DNA from 2 places in the Mesorhizobium sp. M0077 genome. Region 2 is predicted to be linked to the other one. Evidence: predicted binding sites of a transcription regulator. Region 2 holds the regulator's gene; the other holds the start of a gene.
The links. The regulator PhoB, encoded in region 2, activates phosphate uptake and scavenging genes when phosphate is short. The targets are predictions, from matches to a motif close to TGTCATNNANCTGTCAT.
Positions count from the first base shown of each region.

Region 1: olsB (l-ornithine N(alpha)-acyltransferase) is a predicted target of PhoB. The motif match lies at 6,903-6,919, and genes of this name have one in related genera.

Region 1 covers NZ_JAMYUL010000001.1:130,352-139,791, reverse strand. The annotation lists gene NKJ57_RS00640 (helix-turn-helix transcriptional regulator) at 1-634, opposite strand, end outside; gene NKJ57_RS00635 (RsmD family RNA methyltransferase) at 762-1,844, shown strand; gene NKJ57_RS00630 (TrmH family RNA methyltransferase) at 1,879-2,736, shown strand; gene lspA (signal peptidase II) at 2,733-3,221, shown strand; gene acuI (acrylyl-CoA reductase (NADPH)) at 3,327-4,316, shown strand; gene NKJ57_RS00615 (response regulator) at 4,418-6,706, shown strand; gene olsB (l-ornithine N(alpha)-acyltransferase) at 6,983-7,858, shown strand; gene NKJ57_RS00605 (trimeric intracellular cation channel family protein) at 7,994-8,626, opposite strand; gene grpE (nucleotide exchange factor GrpE) at 8,753-9,382, opposite strand.
Region 2 covers NZ_JAMYUL010000007.1:77,718-87,157, forward strand. The annotation lists gene pstA (phosphate ABC transporter permease PstA) at 1-496, shown strand, start outside; gene pstB (phosphate ABC transporter ATP-binding protein PstB) at 514-1,338, shown strand; gene phoU (phosphate signaling complex protein PhoU) at 1,379-2,083, shown strand; gene phoB (phosphate regulon transcriptional regulator PhoB) at 2,100-2,789, shown strand; gene NKJ57_RS15920 (ROK family protein) at 2,820-4,055, opposite strand; gene xylF (D-xylose ABC transporter substrate-binding protein) at 4,321-5,361, shown strand; gene NKJ57_RS15930 (sugar ABC transporter permease) at 5,506-6,822, shown strand; gene NKJ57_RS15935 (ATP-binding cassette domain-containing protein) at 6,835-7,632, shown strand; gene NKJ57_RS15940 (CHASE domain-containing protein) at 7,789-9,435, shown strand.

The sequences.
Region 1 (9,440 bases), on a different contig from region 2:
GACGACGCGGATAGCGGATATCCGTGGTGTTGAGCCCCGACATCCGGTCGGCGCGAAAATGTCTGAAATCCTGCCGCGTCTCGCACCAGGCCACCACCACCCGCACCTTGTCGAAAAAGCCGAGCGCGAATGGCCAGATCAAGCGCTCGGAGGCGGCGCCGCCGGCATCGCGGTAAAGAAAGCCGAGTTTTCTCTCGTTGCGGATCGCCTGGCGCACCAGGCCAAGGTCGATGCTTTCGACAGCATCGCCGTGCGGCCCGACCAAAAGCGCGGTCGCATCGAGGTCCTCGCGCAGATCATCCGGCAGCACAGCGGCGATCTTGGCCAGCGCGTCGGTGGCGGCGGCCGACAGCCGCTTGTCCGGTTGTCTGGCAACCCAACGCGATCCCAGAACGATGGCCTCGATCTCCTCGTCGGTGAACATCAGTGGCGGCAGCATGAAGCCGGGTTTCAGCACATAGCCCAGCCCAGCCTCGCCCTCGATCGGCGCGCCTTGCCCCTGCAGCGTGGCAATGTCGCGGTAGAGCGTTCGGATCGAAACGTCCATCTCGCCGGCAAGCGTGCGACCGCTCACCGGCCGGCGATGCCGGCGCAGGATCTGGATCAGGTCGAGCAGGCGTTCGGAACGGGACATGATTCGAGATTTGCCTGTTTCCTCAGCGAGGTCCACCACCTCAGACATTCGCACGCTCGACCATTTTGTTTGCGCAGCCGGTGACCCTATGCCAAAAGCGGCCTGCCGCCTCCGGAGACGCTCCTGCTTGAAGTCTTTTCGCGACAAACGCCGCGACAACCGTCCGCCCGCAAAAGGCAGGACCGAACATGCGCGGCCACAGCCGGAGACCGTACCAATCCGACCCGAAGCCAGACAGCAACGCCACGAAACAAAACCGAACGACCGGTCTGATCCGAAGCCCGCCCCCCGTATCCTGGCGCGTCGCGAAGGCATCCTGCCCACTGAGCGCCTGCCGGTGATCCTCGAAGTGGCGCCCAATCAGGATTATGCACTGCTCGACAGCGGTGCCGGCGAGAAGCTCGAACAATACGGCCCCTACCGCATCGTGCGGCCCGAGGGACAGGCGATCTGGCAAAAGGCCTTACCGGCCAGGGACTGGGACCGCGCCGACGCCATCTTCACCGGCGACACCGACGAGGAAGGCATCGGCCGCTGGCGGTTCCCGAAGGTACCGCTGGGCGAGACCTGGCCGATGAAGCATGACGGCATCGACTATCTCGGCCGCTTCACCTCGTTTCGCCATGTCGGCGTCTTCCCCGAGCAGGCTTCGCACTGGGACCATATGGCCAGCCTGATCGCGGCGGCCAAGCGCCCGATCAAGGTGCTGAACCTGTTCGGCTATACCGGGCTCGCGTCTCTGGTGGCCGCCCGCGCCGGCGCCGAGGTCACCCATGTCGATGCCTCCAAGAAGGCGGTCGGCTGGGCGCGCGAAAACCAGGAAATGGCCGGTCTCGGCAGCAAGCCGATCCGCTGGATCGTCGACGATGCAGTGAAATTCGCCGAGCGCGAAGAGCGCCGCGGCAGCCGCTACGACATCATCCTGTTCGACCCGCCTGCCTATGGCCGCGGACCCAAGGGCGAGGTCTGGCAGTTGTTCGAGGACCTGCCCGGCCTGACCGACCTTTGCCGCGCGATCCTGACGCCGAAACCGGTCGCCATAGTGCTGACCGCCTATTCCATCCGCGCCTCCTTCTTCGCCATCCATGCCTTGATGCGCGACACCTTTGCCGGCATGGGCGGCACCGTTGAATCAGGCGAACTGATCATCCGCGAGCAATCTGCCGGCCGGGCGCTGTCGACATCGCTGTTTTCGCGCTGGGTGGCCTGAATGCCCGGGAGACCTGAATGCCCGGGAGTCCCGAATGAATGAGCGGCACGCAGGTGCGCCCGGGCAGGTCAAGGAAGTCACCAGCCTTGCCAATCCGCTGATCAAGGACATCAAGGCGCTCGCCCAGAAGAAATTCCGCGACCAGCACAACGCCTTCATGGCCGAAGGGCTGAAGCTGGTCATCGACGCCCTCGACCTCGGCTGGTCGATCAGGACGCTGGTTTTCGCCAAGGCCGGACGCGGCAATGCGGCGGTCGAAAAGGTGGCGGCGCGCACGGTTGCCGCCGGCGGCACCGTGCTCGAAGTGTCCGAAAAAGTGCTGGTCGCCATCACCCGCCGTGACAATCCGCAAATGGTGGTCGGCGTCTTCCGGCAAAAACTGCTGCCGCTAAGAGACATCCGCGCTCACGACGGCGACGTCTGGGTGGCGCTCGACCGGGTGCGCGATCCCGGCAATCTCGGCACCGTCATCCGCACCGTCGATGCCGTCGGCGCCAAGGGCGTCATCCTGGTCGGCGAGACTACCGATCCTTTTTCTGTCGAGACCGTGCGCGCCACCATGGGCTCGATCTTCGCCGTGCCGGTGACCAAGGCGACGCCGGAAGCATTTCTGGCTTGGCGAAACAGCTTCTCGGGCCTGGTGGTCGGCACCCATCTGAAGGGTGCGGTCGACTACCGCTCGGTCGATTTCTCCCGAGGACCGGTGCTCTTGATGATGGGCAATGAGCAGCAGGGCCTGCCCGACAATCTGGCGGAAAGCTGCGACCGGCTGCTGCGGATTCCGCAGGCCGGCCGCGCCGATTCACTCAATTTGGCGGTCGCCACCGGAATCATGCTGTTCGAGATCCGGCGCGGCGCGCTGAAACTTGCCCCCGAGGACGCCACATCGTGAAATCATGGTCTCCCTATGCGCTGCTGGTGGTGGTGGCAATCGCGCTCGACCAGTGGATAAAGCATCTGATCGAGACCGGCCTCGTCTTCCAGGAAAAGCTCGACCTGGTGCCATTCCTGGCGCTGTTTCGCACCTACAATACCGGCATCGCCTTCTCGATGTTCTCGTCCTTCGGCGACACCGGCCTGGTCGTCATCGCGGTCGTGGTCGTTGCCTTCGTGCTTTATCTGGCGACGCGCACGCCCTCCGGCCATGTGCTGGCCCGCATCGGCTTTGCCCTGATCATCGGCGGCGCGATCGGCAATCTGATCGACCGCGCCGTCTACGGCCACGTCATCGACTATATATTGTTCCACACGCCGGTATGGTCCTTCGCCGTCTTCAACCTTGCCGATGCCTTCATTTCGGTCGGCGCGGCGCTGGTCGTCTTCGACGAGTTCATCGGCTGGCGGCGCGAGGCCAAGCCGCAAGGCCCAGAAGCCTGACGGCCCGACTCTTTTGACCAATTGACCTCGCCGGACGGTCGCCGCACAGTTCGGCCAGAGCCAGCCAATGCCGACCGCCAGCCTTTGCGAAGCCGAGGAGAAGAGATGCCTGAAACCTTCAAAGCCATCCTCGTTTCGCGCGACGCCGAAAAGAAGCAATCGGTCGAGATCGTCGATTTCAGCGAAGCCGATCTGATGGAAGGCGACGTAACTGTCGCGGTCGAGGCGACGACGGTCAACTACAAGGACGGGCTGGCCATCACTGGGAAAGCGCCAGTGATCCGCCGCTGGCCGCTGGTGCCGGGCATTGATTTCGCCGGAACCGTCCTCTCCTCATCGCATGCCGACTGGCGCAAGGGCGACAAGGTCATCCTCAATGGCTGGGGCGTCGGCGAGACGCATTTCGGCGCCTATGCCGGGCGCGCCCGCGTCAACGGCGACTGGCTGGTGCCGTTGCCCGACGGCATCAGCGCGCACGATGCGATGGCGGTCGGCACCGCCGGCTATACGGCCATGCTCAGCGTCATGGCGCTGGAGCGGCACGGCATCCTGCCGGATCGCGGCCCGGTGGTGGTGACGGGTGCAGCCGGCGGCGTTGGGTCGGTCGCGGTCTCGATCCTGTCCAGCCTTGGCTATCACGTCATCGCCTCGACCGGCCGCAACGCCGAAAGCTCCTATCTGATCGACCTCGGTGCCGCCGAAGTGATTTCGCGCGAGGAACTCTCCCAGCCGGCCAAGCCGCTGGCCAAGGAGCGCTGGGCCGGCGGCATCGATGCCGTCGGCAGCCACACGCTGGCCAATGTGCTGTCGATGACCGCCTATGGCGGCGCGGTCGCCGCCTGCGGCCTGGCGGGTGGCATGGATCTGCCGTCGAGCGTCGCCCCGTTCATCCTGCGCGGCGTCTCGCTGCTCGGCATCGATTCGGTGATGGCGCCCAAGGCCGTGCGCCTCGAAGCCTGGCGCCGCATCGGCAGCGATCTCGATCTGCAAAAGCTCGCCGGCCTGTCGACGACCATCGGCTTCGACGACATCATCGCCGCCGCCCACGACATCGTCGAGGGCAAGATCAGGGGGCGCATGGTCGTGGATATGTGAGGCCCCGAAGCCGCCAGAACGGGCGGCAAAAATGCATGACCGCTAAAATTCGAACGATCCGCCGCGCTTTTCCATAATCTCTATCTGGCAAGGATTTCCGCATGATCGCGGAGTCCGCCAGGAAAGAGAAGAGCCGCGCCGAAAGCATCGACGGGCCGAACCCGGCGACGCCCAAGCGGCAGCATGTTGCTGCGCCGCCGCTGGCGCCGGATTTTCCGCGCGCCACGCACGAGGGCCTGCTGTTCCTGACGGTCGTCGCCAGCGTCGTGCTGGCGGGCCTGTCTCACCTCACCGGCGCGCCGATCTTCATCACGTTCGGTCTGCTGGCGACCGGCCTTGCCGGCGTCGCCATGCACCTGCGCAACCGCCGCACCGTCCACCGCGCGACGGCCTTGCTCGACGAAACCGCCGCGCGCAGCCGCGCCGAGATCGAGACGCTGGCCGACCGCATGTGGGAGATGCAGGAGAGCGAGGAGCGTTTTCGCGGGCTGATCGATGCGCTCGGCGATCTCGTCGTCCACCGCGACCGCGACGGCCACATCGTCTATGCGAACATGGTTTTCGCCGGCCTCGTCGGAACCGATCAGCGCGACCTTGCCGGCAGGACTCTGGCCGACCTCGGCATCGATGTCGGTATCGTTCCCGACGCCGCCTTTTCCGATCATGAATGCCTGAGTTCCACCGACGTCTCCATACGTACCCCGAACGGTCCGCGCTGGTTCTCATGGATCGAACTGTCGGTGCGCGACAAGGATAGCGGCGCCGTCTCGCACCGGGCGATTGCCCGTGACATCACCGCCCGCAAGCGCGCCGAATCCTCGTTGATCACCGCGCGTGAGCGCGCCGAATATGCCAGCCAGGCCAAGTCGCGCTTCCTCGCCACCGTCAGCCATGAGATCCGCACGCCGATGAACGGCATCATGGGCATGGCCAAGCTTCTGGCTGACACCAATCTGTCGCCCGAGCAGCGCACCTATGTCGGCGCTGTCTCGACCTCGGCCAGCGCCCTTTTGGCGCTCATCGAGGATTTGCTCGACTATTCCAAGATAGAGGCCGGCCGTTTCGACCCGGAGCCGCAGCCGACATCGCTGCGCGAAATCGCCGACAACATCATCGAACTGATGGCGGCGAAAGCCTTCGCCAAGAACATCGGCCTCGGCTGTCATGTCGAGCCCGACGTGCCACAGATGATCATGGCCGATCCCGGCAGGGTCAGGCAGGTGCTGCTCAACCTGATCGGCAATGCGATCAAGTTCACCGACACCGGCGGCGTGCTGGTTTCGGTTGCACGGGCCCGCACCGAGACCAGCGACCGCATCTGCTTCACCGTCGCCGACACCGGCCCTGGCCTGCGCGAAGAGGATATGGAGCGCATCTTCGAGGAGTTCGAACAGTCCGACGGCACCTCGACCCGCACCCATGGCGGCGCCGGCCTCGGTCTGGCCATATCGAGGCGCCTGGTCGCCGCCATGGGCGGTGCCATTTCGGTGTCGAGCCGGCTTGGCGAGGGATCGGAATTCGTCTTCGATATCCCGGCCGCAGGAGCAACCGAGGCACCGCAGAACCGGCAGAACATCCTGGCCGGCCGGCGCGCCGTGATCGTGTCGAAGAACGCCGTCGAGGCCGACGCCATCGCCCGCACCATCCGCGCCCATGGCGGCGCCGTCGACGTCGCCGCAACCGCTTCCCAGGCGACGCCCTTCGCCGAACATTGCGATGTGCTGTTGATCGACGCGGCCCTGGAGGACGGCGACGGCAGACTGCTCAAGCGCCTGCGCCAGAGTGGCTTTACCGATTGCGAGGCGATCACGCTGATCGCGCCGACGGACCGCGGCATGCTCGGCGAATTCCGCACCAGCGGCTACGCCACCTTCTTGGCGAGGCCGGTGCGCGGCGAAACCCTGCTGCGCGTGCTGCTGACCAGTCATGCCCCTGCCTTGCCGCCGCCCAAGCCGGAAAAGACCGGCGCGTCCTCGCTTCGTGCCCATGGCGGGCGCCAGCAAGGTTTGTCGGTGCTGATCGCCGAAGACAACGACATCAACGCCATGCTTGCCCGCGCCACGCTTTTGAAGGCGGGACATCGCGTGAAAGTGGTCGGCAATGGCAAGGCCGCGGTCGAGGCGGTGACCGAAGCCGGGCTGAAAAATCGCTTCGATGTGGTGCTGATGGATTTGCACATGCCGGTCATGGACGGGCTGGACGCGATCGCCGCCATCCGCCGCCACGAGGAGGAAATGGCTGTGCCGCCGGTTCCGATCATGGTGCTTTCGGCCGACAGCCAGGAAAAGACCCGCCACACCGTGCTCGCCCATGGCGCCAGCGGCTTTGTCACCAAGCCGCTCGATCCCGACGCGCTGGTCCATGCCGTCGAGGGCCAGGTGGCCGCCTGAATTCATGTCGCTCGAAAATGGCCCCGGTTTTGAGAAGACGACATGCACAAAACAAAGACTTGAAGCGCGTCGCGTGAATCGTCCCAGCGCGACGCGCTTCAAGGTGACGCTGGCGCAATCCTCGCGTCACGTAGGTAGCCGAATGAGGGTTTTCGCCAGCCGACGAAGTATTGCCCGTCGCGCCGTATCACGGTACTGTCACAATCCTGTTGCACCTACACCGTATCCCCGTGCCAAGAGGGATGGCTCGAAGGAGAATCACTCGTGCATACAGTTATGCCGGAATGTGACACTCGGCCCAGCGCAGGCGGCGCTTTGCTCGCCGCGCGGAACGCCGATGCCGTCGCAACAGGCGCACCGCTGGGCCGTATCGGCAATCTCGAAGTGCGGCTTGCCCGCAATGAGGCCGAGATCGCCGCCGCGCAGGAAGTGCGCTACCGGGTGTTTTATGACGAGCTTGGCGCCAGGAAGGACCTGTTCCAGGCGCAGGACCGGCGCGACGCCGACCGCTTCGACCCGCTGTGCGACCATCTCCTGGTGCTTGACACCTCGATCTCCGGCCCCGAGCATCGCCGCATCGTCGGCACTTACCGCCTGCTGCGGCAAGAGATTGCGGCGACCGCCGGCGGCTTCTATTCCGAAGGCGAGTTCGAACTGACCAAGCTGATCGCCCGCCATCCCGGCCAGCGCTTCCTTGAGCTCGGCCGCTCCTGCGTGCTGCCGGAATACCGCTCGAAGCGCACCATTGAGGCGCTGTGGCAAGGCATCTGGGCCTACATCAACCACTATGAGATCGGCGTGATGACCGGTTGTGCCTCGTTCCCTGGCACGGTGCCGGCTGCGCATGCCGAGGCGCTCACCTACCTTGCCCATCACTGCCGGACCAACTCCGCCTGGGATGTGCGGGCGGTCTCCGGCCGCTATTGCTCGATGGATCTGATGCCGATCGAGGCGGTCAACGCCAAGGCGGCGATCGCGGCCATGCCGCCGCTGGTCAAGGGCTATCTGCGCGTCGGCGCCCGCATCGGCGACGGCTGCGTCATCGACCGTGAGTTCTCCACCGTCGATGTGTTCGTGGTGATGCCGGTCAAGGAAATCGGCGCCCGCTACGTCAACTATTATGGCGGGGAAGCGCAGCGCTTTGCGGCGTGAGGCAGTAGGCAGTAGGCAGTAGTGAAGGCTGCCGCGAATTGCTGACTACCGACTATTCCCTATTCCCTATTCCCTATTCCCTATTCCCTATTCCCTATTCCCTATTCCCTATTCCCTATTCCCTAATCCCTCTCCCTACGGAATATCCTCCGGTCGCCGTCCCGGGCGGCTCTTGTAGGACGGAAAGGTCCAGCCGAATTTCAGCGCGCCGCCGCGCACCAGGAAAGCCGCGACGAAGCCGGCGATATCCGAGGCGAGCGGCGGCAGGCCGGCAAGATCGCCAAGTGTGTAGAGGCCGGCGCCCGCGAGTGCGGCGGTGACGTAGATTTCGGGCCTGAGCAGCACCGATGGCTCGCCGGCCAGCAGATCGCGCAGGATGCCGCCAAATGTGGCGGTCAACACGCCCATAACAACGGAGACGACCGGCGAGCCGGTGATGGCCAGCCCCTTGGCCGCGCCCATTACGGAAAAGGCCGCCAATCCGATGGCGTCGAGCCAGAGCAGCCATTTCCAGCGGGATTCGACGCGGTGGGCGATGAAGAAGACCAGCACCGCAACCGCCGCGCAAACCAGCACATAGCCGGAGTTGGCGACCCAAAAGACGGGCAGGTTGAGGATGACGTCGCGAAGCGTGCCGCCGCCAATGCCGGTGACGCTGGCCAGAAACAGGAAGCCGATAATGTCGAGCTGCTTGCGCGAAGCCGCCAACGCCCCGGTCGCGGCAAAGACGGCGACGCCGGCATAGTCGAGGAGGTCGATGGGTGTCAGGGACATGAGGTAGTAGGGATTGGGAATTAGGGAAAGTATGAATAACACGAAGCCGCGCGATTGATACGCCTGCCCCTATTCCCTATTCCCTATTCCCTATTCCCTATTCCCTACTGCCTACCCTACTCACGCATCCTTCTCGGCCTGCTCGTTCACCGGCCCCGGCTCGACCGGCGCTTCGGTGGCCGCGATCTTGGGGCCGCCCTTGGCGACCCCGACCATGGCCGGCCGCAGCACGCGCTCGCCGATCGAATAGCCCGGCTGCACGACCTGGACGACGGTGTTGGCCGGCACATCGGGATTGGGCACTTCGAACATCGCCTGGTGGAAATTCGGGTCGAACTTCTCACCTTCCGGTTCGAGCTTCTTCACCCCATGCCGTTCCAGCGTCGACAGCATGGCGCGCTCGGTGATCTCGACGCCGTCGATCAGCGCCTTGAAGCCGGCATCTCCGGCCGCTTTCGCCTCGGCGGGGATAGCATCGAGCGCGCGGCGCAGATTGTCCGACACCGACAGCATGTCGCGGGCGAAATTGGCCACCGCATAGGCGCGCGCATCATGCACGTCGCGGGCGGTGCGGCGGCGCAGATTCTCCATCTCGGCTGCGACGCGCAGCGCGCGGTCCTTCAGCTCCTCGTTTTCCTTCAGCAGCCGCACCAGCGCTTCATAGTCGCCGTCGATGCCGCCTTGCGTGCGCTCGGCCTCGGCCGTTTCGATATCCTCGGGCGCGCGTTCGTCTTTTGTCTGGTCGCTCATCGCCATTTCCCGTCATTCGAATGGTTTGGATTTGCGCCCGATATCGAGGTTTGGCGGC
Region 2 (9,440 bases):
TCTGCTTGGCCTTGCCGTGTTCATCAACTTCCTCGGCATGCCGCGCTCGGCTTCCTTCGTCGGCGGCCTGGTGCTGACCTTGATGACATTGCCGACCATAATCATCGCCACGCGCGCCGCCCTCGCCGCAGTGCCGCCGTCGATCCGCTCGGCGGCCCTAGGTCTCGGCGCCTCCAAGATGCAGATGGTGTTCCATCACATCCTGCCGCTTGCCGCCCCAGGAATCCTTACCGGCACCATCATCGGCCTGGCGCGTGCGCTCGGCGAGACAGCACCGCTGCTCTTGATCGGCATGGTCGCTTTCGTCGCCGATTATCCGACGACGCCTTTCGATCCGGCGACCGCGCTGCCGGTTCAGATCTATATGTGGGCAAACGAGGCTGAGCGCGCTTTTGTCGAGCGCATGTCCGGCGCCATCATCATCCTGCTCGTCTTCCTCATGGCCATGAACATCACCGCGATCGTGCTCCGGCGCCGCTTTGAGCGGCGCTGGTAGAAAAAAGGCAATTTGGTATGAACATCATGACCGAACAGTCCCTTGAGAATGCAGTGGGCGACAAAATGAACGCCAAGTCGAACGAAGTCATCAAGATGCGCGGCGACAAGGTCGGCGTCTTCTACGGCGAGAAGCAGGCGTTGTTCGACGTCAATCTCGACGTCCGCCAGAACCAGGTGACGGCGCTGATCGGCCCGTCCGGCTGCGGCAAGTCGACCTTCCTGCGCTGCCTCAACCGCATGAACGACACCATCGATTCGGCGCGGGTGACCGGCAAGATCACGCTCGATGAAGACGACATCTACGACAAGAACATCGATGTCGTCGAACTGCGCGCACGCGTCGGCATGGTGTTCCAGAAACCCAATCCGTTCCCGAAGTCGATCTACGAGAACGTCGCCTACGGCCCGCGCATCCATGGGCTGGCCAAGCGCAAGTCCGACATGGACCAGATCGTCGAGCAGAGCCTGAAGAAGGCGGCGATCTGGAACGAGGTCAAGGACCGCCTGCAGGAGCCCGGCACCGGCCTGTCCGGCGGCCAGCAGCAGCGCCTGTGCATCGCGCGCGCCATCGCCGTGTCGCCGGAAGTGATCCTGATGGATGAGCCCTGCTCGGCGCTTGATCCGATCGCCACCGCCCGTGTCGAGGAGCTGATCGACGAACTGCGCCAGAACTACACGATCGTCATCGTCACCCATTCGATGCAGCAGGCGGCGCGCGTGTCGCAGCGCACGGCGATGTTCCATCTCGGCTATCTCGTCGAGGAGGGCGCAACCGACAAGATGTTCACCAACCCCGACGACAAGCGCACCCAAGATTACATTACCGGCCGCTTCGGCTGAACCTTCCGGCGGGTGAATTTCAGGCACGAGGACCAAGATCATGGGTGAGCATACCGTCGCCTCCTTCGATGAAGAGCTCGGGCAGATCAGCAAGCTGATCCGCGACATGGGCGATCTGGCAGGCTCGATGGTCAGCGGCTCGACCAGGGCGCTGCTCAATTCGGACAATGCGCTGGCACAGCGTGTCGTTTCCGACGACGCCATCATGGATGCGCGCCAGCGCGAACTGGACGACCGCGCCATCACGCTGATCGCCAAGCGCCAGCCGATGGCCAACGATCTGCGCGCCGTGGTCGGCTCGATCCGCATGGCCGGCGACCTCGAGCGCATCGGCGATCTCGCCAAGAACATCGCCAAACGCGTCGGCACCGTGGGCTTGAGCGTCACGCCGCGCGACCTCTCGCACTCCATCGATGCCATGGCGCAACTGGTGCTGATCCAGGTGCAAGGCGTCGTCGAGGAATATGCCGCCACCGATGCGGCAGCTCTTGCAAAACTCAGGAATGACGACGAGCGCATCGACGTCAAATACACGTCCGTGTTTCGTGAGCTCTTGACCTACATGATGGAAGACCCTCGCAACATCACCGCCTGCACGCATCTCTTGTTCTGCGCCAAGAATCTTGAGCGCATCGGCGATCATGTCACCAACATCGCCGAAAATGCGTATTATGTGCTGACCGGCCAGCAATTGCCCGCCAATCGTCCGAAGCAGGACGAGACGGCGATGGCCACGCCGGCCTGATGAGGGTGAACTGCCTATGATCGCGCCACGCATCATGGTCGTGGAGGACGAGGAGCCACTAGGCGTGCTCCTCCGCTACAACCTCGAATCCGAAGGCTATCAGGTCGAGGTGGTGACACGCGGCGACGAGGCCGAGATCCGCCTGCAGGAAAACGTGCCCGATCTCCTGGTGCTCGACTGGATGGTGCCGGCTGTTTCCGGCATCGAGCTCTGCCGGCGGCTTAGAGTGCGGCCCGAAACCGAGCGGCTGCCGATCATCATGCTGACCGCGCGCGGTGAGGAAAGCGACCGCGTGCGCGGCCTGTCCACCGGTGCCGACGACTATCTGGTCAAGCCATTCTCGACGCCGGAGTTCATGGCGCGCGTGAAAGCGCTGCTGCGCCGCGCCAAGCCGGAAGTGCTGTCGAGCGTGCTCAAGGTCGGCGACATCGTGCTCGATCGAGAATCGCACCGGGTCTACCGCAAGAAGAGCGAGATCAGGCTCGGACCGACCGAGTTCCGGCTGCTCGAATTCATGATGCGCCATCCCGGCCGCGTGTTCTCGCGCAGCCAACTGCTCGACAATGTCTGGGGCGAGACGATCTATATAGACGAGCGAACCGTCGACGTGCATGTCGGGCGGCTGCGCAAGGCCGTCAACAACGGCCGCATGCCGGATGTCATCCGTACCATTCGCGGCGCCGGCTACGCTATTAGGGAAGACTAGGATGCTGCGCGTCGCGCCGTTGCCGGCCATTCAGGCGACATGCTTGCCGGATTTCGCCTGAATGCCCGGCGCGAAAATCTCCTGGTCGACGAAGCCGAGCGCGCGCATGGCGCAGCCTTCGCGGATCAGCGGCAGCTCGTTGGGCTCGGTGTCGAAGGAGATCGATTTCGAGTGCTGGCCGCCGGCGGTCTGGGCGATCGCTTCGCGCAATGCCGGTTCGATCAGGTCGAAGGCGGCGGCGCTGACGCCGACCATGGCGACGGGTGCCGGATCGATCAGAGCAAACAGGCTGCCGAGGCCGAAGCCGAGCGCCTCACCGGCCCTGCGATAGGCTTCGCGCTCCGGGCCATCGGTTTCGCGGGCGCGCGCGGCGAGTGCGCGCATATCAGCGTCGCCGATATCGACCGGCTCGGCATCCTCGCCCATCATTTTGGCGCTGCGCCAGATGGCGTAGTTTCCGGCATAGGCCTCGACGCAGCCGCGCCGCCCGCAGCGGCAGAGCGCGCCGCCCGGACGGTGGATCATGTGGCCGAACTCGCCGCCCGAGGAATGGGTGCCGGTGAACAGTTCGCCTTTCAGCACCAGTCCCATGCCGATGCCGTGCGACAAGAGGATGGCGATAAAGTTGTCGCGGTAGCGCTCGGGCTGGCGCCATTGCAGCGCCACCGCCATCATATTGCAGTCGTTCTCCATGGTGGCCGGAATGCCGAATTCCACTTCCAACATGTCGGCGAAGGCAATGTCGGTCAGTGGCGTGATTGGCGACCACAGCATGGCGCGCGCCTGCGAATCGGTGATGCCCTGGATGCCCATGGCAATGCGGGCGATGCTCTGGACATCGAGGTCGGGATCCTCAAGCCGCCGCCGGACGATTGCTACGCATTCGCCAATCAGCTCGTCGCGCGGCTTGGTCAGCGTGTCCAGCCGGCGCTGTTCCTCGGCGACGACGTGGCCGGCATAGTCGATGACGGTGACGGACAGGAAATTGAGCGACAGCACGACGGTCATCACCGCCGCCGCTTCCGGGTTGAGGCCAAGGCCGACCTGCGGCCGGCCGCGTTTCAGTGCGCCTGTCTCGCCAGGTTTGCCTTCAATCAGGACGCCTTCTTGAATCAGATCAGACGAGATTGCCGATATGGTCGAGTGGCTGAGGCCGGTGGTCGCCGCAATCTCGGTCCGCGACGGCTGGCCGGCCCGGCGCACGGCCGAAATCACCATGGCACGGTTGCGACGGCGCAGATCGTCGTGGCGGATTCCAACCGACATTTGTTTCCTCCCGGCCTCCTCGCGCCTCATGATAGTGAAGGCGTTCGACGGCACCAGCCAAATATTGGCAGACGCCGGCAGCCCTGTCATTGTTTATTGCGGACCTCGAAAAAATTCGGCAAGGCCATCAGAATCCATCAGAATCGATGTTGACAGCGCCTTATCATTGAACCAGTATTTTTTCGAGGCTCGAAAAAATAGGGCCTCTGTGTGCCGGCCCTCGGGCCAGTTTTGTCGCGCCGCACGCGGCGCAGGGAGGATTATGATGAACAGATTTGCAGCCGCCATGCTGGCGGGTGTCGCCATGTCGCTGGCGCTGATGTCGGTCGCGCAGGCGAAGGACAAGGTCATCGGCGTGTCGTGGTCGAACTTCCAGGAAGAGCGCTGGAAGACCGACGAGGCGGCGATGAAAACGGCGATCGAGGCTGCCGGCGACAAGTACATTTCGGCCGACGCGCAGTCCAATCCCGGCAAGCAGCTGACCGACGTCGAAAGCCTGATCTCGCAGGGCGCCAACTCGCTGATCATCTTGGCGCAGGACGCCTCGGCCATCGGCCCGGCGGTGCAGAAGGCGCTGGACGAAGGCATTCCGGTCGTCGGCTATGATCGCCTGATCGAGAACAAGGACGTCTTCTACCTGACCTTCGACAACAAGGAAGTCGGCCGCATGCAGGCCCGCGAAGTGTTCAAGGCGAAGCCCGAAGGCAACTATGTCTTCATCAAGGGCTCGGGCTCGGATCCGAATGCCGATTTCCTGTTCTCGGGCTCGATGGAAGTGCTCAAGGAAGCCATCGACTCGGGCAAGATCAAGAATGTCGGCGAGGCCTATACCGATGGCTGGCTGCCGGCCAACGCCCAGAAGAACATGGAACAGTTCCTGACCGCCAATGACAACAAGGTCGATGCCGTGGTTGCGGCCAATGACGGCACCGCCGGCGGCGTTGTCGCCGCGCTGACGGCGCAGGGCCTTGCCGGAACGGTTCCGGTCTCGGGCCAGGACGGCGACCATGCCGCCCTGAACCGCATCGCGCTCGGCACGCAGACGGTGTCGGTGTGGAAAGACGCGCGCGAACTCGGCAAGAACGCCGCCGAGATCGCCTCGCAGCTTGCCGATGGCAAGAAGACGGGCGACATTGCCGGCGCCAAGGACTTCACCACGCCTGGCGGCAACACCGTCAAGTCGCTGTTCCTGACCCCCGTCGCGATCACCAAGGACAACCTCAACGTCGTCATCGACGCCGGCTGGATCAAGAAGGACGAAGTCTGCACAGGCGTCGCCGCCGGCAGCGTCGCGGCTTGCAACTGATCTCGACGACTTGAATAAATGAGGCGCCGCGGCTGTCAAGCCGCGGCGTTTTCTCTACGAGAATTGTGTGTTTCCGCCATCGGCGGCAAACTTCTAGGCTGTGGTCCGGCATCCGCGCCAGACGGCAAGCCGCTGGAGGACATCATGACCGACACGACCTCAAATCCGCAGGCCGATACGGCACGAGCGTCTGAACTCGGCGCGGTCGCCCGGTTCCTGAAAGCGACCGAGCTCGACACGCGCATGCTCGGCATGGTCGGCGCGCTGCTGGTCATCTGGGTCGGCATACATATCCTGTCGGGTGGGCTTTTCCTGACGCCGCGCAATCTTTGGAACCTGTCGGTGCAGACGTCCTCGGTCGCGATCATGGCGACCGGCATGGTACTGGTCATCGTCATGCGCAACATCGACCTTTCGGTGGGCTCCGTCGAAGGCGTGATCGGCATGATCATGGGCGTGGCACAGGCCGAATTCCTGATTCGCGTCATCGGCTTCCAGCTTGGAAACCCCTGGCTCTGGGTCGTCGCGCTTGCCGCCGGCGTGGTGCTTGGTCTGCTGATCGGCGCGTTCCAGGGCTTCATCATCGCCTATATGCAGGTTCCGGCCTTCATCGTGACGCTTGGTGGCCTGCTGGTCTGGCGTGGCATGGCATGGCTCATCACCAGCGGGCGCACGGTCGCGCCACTCGACGCCACCTTCCAGCTGATGGGCGGCGGACCACGCGGCTCGATTGGCGCCGCTGCCAGCTGGATCGTCGGCATCGTCGCCTGCGCGGCGGTCGCCTTCGCGCTGCTCAACGGTCGCTCACAGCGCAAGCGCTTCAGCTTTCCACTGCGCCCCGTCTGGGCCGAGACCTTGCTTGGCGTGGTCACTTGCGCGGCCATCCTCGGCGCCGTGTGGATCGCCAATTCCTATCCATGGCCGATCGGCATCGTGCGCCAGTACGCACAGCAGAACGGCATCACCGTTCCCGAAGGCGGGCTGTTCATCGCGCATGGCATCGCCATACCGGTGCTAATGGCGGTGATTGTCGGCATCATCATGACGTTCATCACCAAGCGCACGCGTTTCGGCCGCTATGTCTTCGCCATCGGGGGCAATCCGGAGGCAGCGGAACTCGCCGGCATCAACACGCGCTGGGTGACCATGAAGGTGTTCATGATCATGGGTGTGCTGGCTGCAATCAGCGCGGCGATCTCGTCGGCCCGTCTCAATGCGTCAACCAATGCGCTGGGCACACTGGACGAGCTTTTGGTGATCGCGGCCGCTGTCATCGGCGGCACGTCGCTCGCGGGCGGCGCCGGAACGGTGATGGGCGCCATGCTCGGCGCGCTACTGATGCAGTCGCTGCAATCCGGCATGGTGCTGCTCGGCATCGACTCGCCGCTGCAGAGCATTGTCGTTGGCGCTGTCCTGGTCATCGCCGTCTGGCTCGACACCGTCTACCGCAAGCGCGTCTAGGGAGGAACGATTATGGAAAAAACTGCTCCCACCGGTACGCCACTGATCGACATGCGCAACATCTCGATCGCGTTCGGTGGCATTCGCGCCGTCGACGATGCGTCCATCGATCTTTTCCCGGGCGAAGTGGTGGCGCTGCTTGGCCACAACGGCGCCGGTAAGTCGACGCTGATCAAGATCCTGTCGGGCGCCTACAAGCGCGATGCCGGCCAGATCTTGGTCAACGGCCAGGAGGCCTCGATCTCCAATCCGCGCGACGCCAAGAAATACGGCATCGAAACGATCTACCAGACGCTTGCGCTGGCCGACAATGTCGACGCTGCCGCCAACCTCTTCCTCGGCCGCGAACTGATGACCGCGTGGGGGACACTCGACGATGTCGCCATGGAGGCCGAGGCGCGCAAGGTGATGGGCCGGCTCAATCCGCGCTTCCAGCGCTTCAAGGAGCCCGTGATCAAGCTATCGGGCGGCCAGCGCCAGTCGGTGGCGATCGCACGCGCCATCCTGTTCAACGCCCGCATCCTGATCATGGACGAACCGACGGCCGCGCTTGGGCCGCAGGAGACGGCGCAGGTCGGCGAACTGGTAAAGCAGCTCAAGGCCGACGGCATCGGCATTTTCCTGATCAGCCACGACATTCACGACGTGTTCGAGCTTGCCGACCGGGTCTGCGTAATGAAGAACGGCCAGGTCGTCGGCACCGCGCTCACCACCGATGTGACGCAGGACGAAGTGCTCGGCATGATCATCCTGGGAAAGTGCCCGCCCGGCGCCATTCCCGGTCCGGGTGCGCTGAAGATCGCGGCCTGAGACCACGCTATCGTCAGCTGTCATGTTCACTGATGCTCGAGATCGATAAGCCGGCTAAATATGCATGATATGCCAGCTGTCATTATGGCTTGGCCGCGCCATTGTCTTGCCGCGGCGACTTGCCCATAAAGGTCCCGAACCGTCCATGGGCCTGCGTTGAAGAAGTTTTTCCCGATCCTTGCCTTCATTGCCGTTGCACTGATCAGCCTGACGATGGCGGGCTTCGCCTATTTCGCGACCCAGGAAGCGGCGCGCATCAAGTTCGAGGCGACGGCCGACGACGCGCTCAACCGCATCGAAAGCCGTATCGATCTGCATCTGTCACTGCTGCGCTCGACGCAGGCGCTGTTCGACGCCCGCAATGGCGAGATTTCAGGTAGCGAATTCAAGGCCTTCTTCAGCGCCCTCGATGTCGATAACAATTTCGCCGGCCTGCGCGGCATCGGCTATCTCAGGCTGGCCAAGACCGGTGACGAAGCGGCGGTCGAGCGCGACATGTTGCGCGACCGCGGCGCCGCCCACACGGTCTATCCGGACACGACACAGCCATGGCGCACGCCCGTCGTGCTGTTCGAGCCGCTCGACCCTGCCAACGAATCCACCATCGGCTACGACATGTTCACCGAGCCGGTGCGGCGCGAGGCGATCGAAAAAGCGATGGCCGATGACGCACAGCACGCAAGCGGTCTGGTCCAGCTCGGCCAGGACACTGGCGCGGCGCAGACCTTTACCGGTTTCCTGGTCTTCGTCAGGCTCAATGTCGAAACCGCGCCGGATGGTATCAATGCGTCCAGATCATCGACATCAGGCCTTCTCTACGCGGCCTTCCGCGCCCGCGACCTGTTCCAGACCGCGCTCAGCCGCACGCCTTTGCTGCCGGTCAACACCGCGGTCTATGACGGCACGGCCGACGCCGACAATCTTCTGTTCCAGTCGGAAACGCCGCCGGTTGCGAGCTTTGGCGACAGGCTGTTGGTGACGCGCAAGATCATCGTCGCCGGTCGGCCGTGGACGGTGCTGTTTCGGCCGACAAGTGCATTTTCGCAACCGTCCTCGCGCGCCATTCCGGTCATGCTCGGGCTGTTCGGCCTGCTTCTGGCCGGCGCCATCGCGTTGGTGGCCCGCTACCAGGAGCGCGCCTACGACGCCAAGTCGCTGCTGCATGAAACGACGGAAAAAAGCCTGCTCGAAAAGGATTTGATGCTGCAGGAGATGAAGCATCGGATCAAGAATTCGATCACGCGGGTGCTGGCGATTGCGCGCCAGACGGCAGCGCAAGCAACCGACGTGAAGGAGTTCTCAACTTCCTTCTCAGCCCGCCTGCAGGCAATGGCGGCTTCCCAGGATATGCTGACGCGTTCGCGCTGGCAGAAGGCCGATCTTGGCGACCTGCTGCGCATCGAGCTCGGCCAGGTGTTCGGCAAGGAGCTTCCGGAAGGGATATTGTCAGGGCCTCAGGTGCTGCTCGACGAGAGGACGACGCAGGCGCTTGGCCTGACCTTTCACGAACTGGCGACGAATGCGCTGAAGTATGGCGAGGCCGGCAATTCCGTGGGTGCGCTGAAGGTCGACTGGTCGTTCGAGGGGCGCGGGTCCGAGCGGATGCTGGTTCTGAACTGGCGCGAGGCCGGGCAGAAGGAACTCGAAGCGCCGGCGAAGACCGGCTTCGGCACCAAGCTGATCGACCTCAATGTCACGCGCGAATTGCGCGGCACGATTGCCCGAGATTTTCGCGCCGATGGGCTTACGGTGGAAATCAGGATCCCGCAGCCTGATGCAGTCAAACAAACGGAGACCGGCTGACCGGT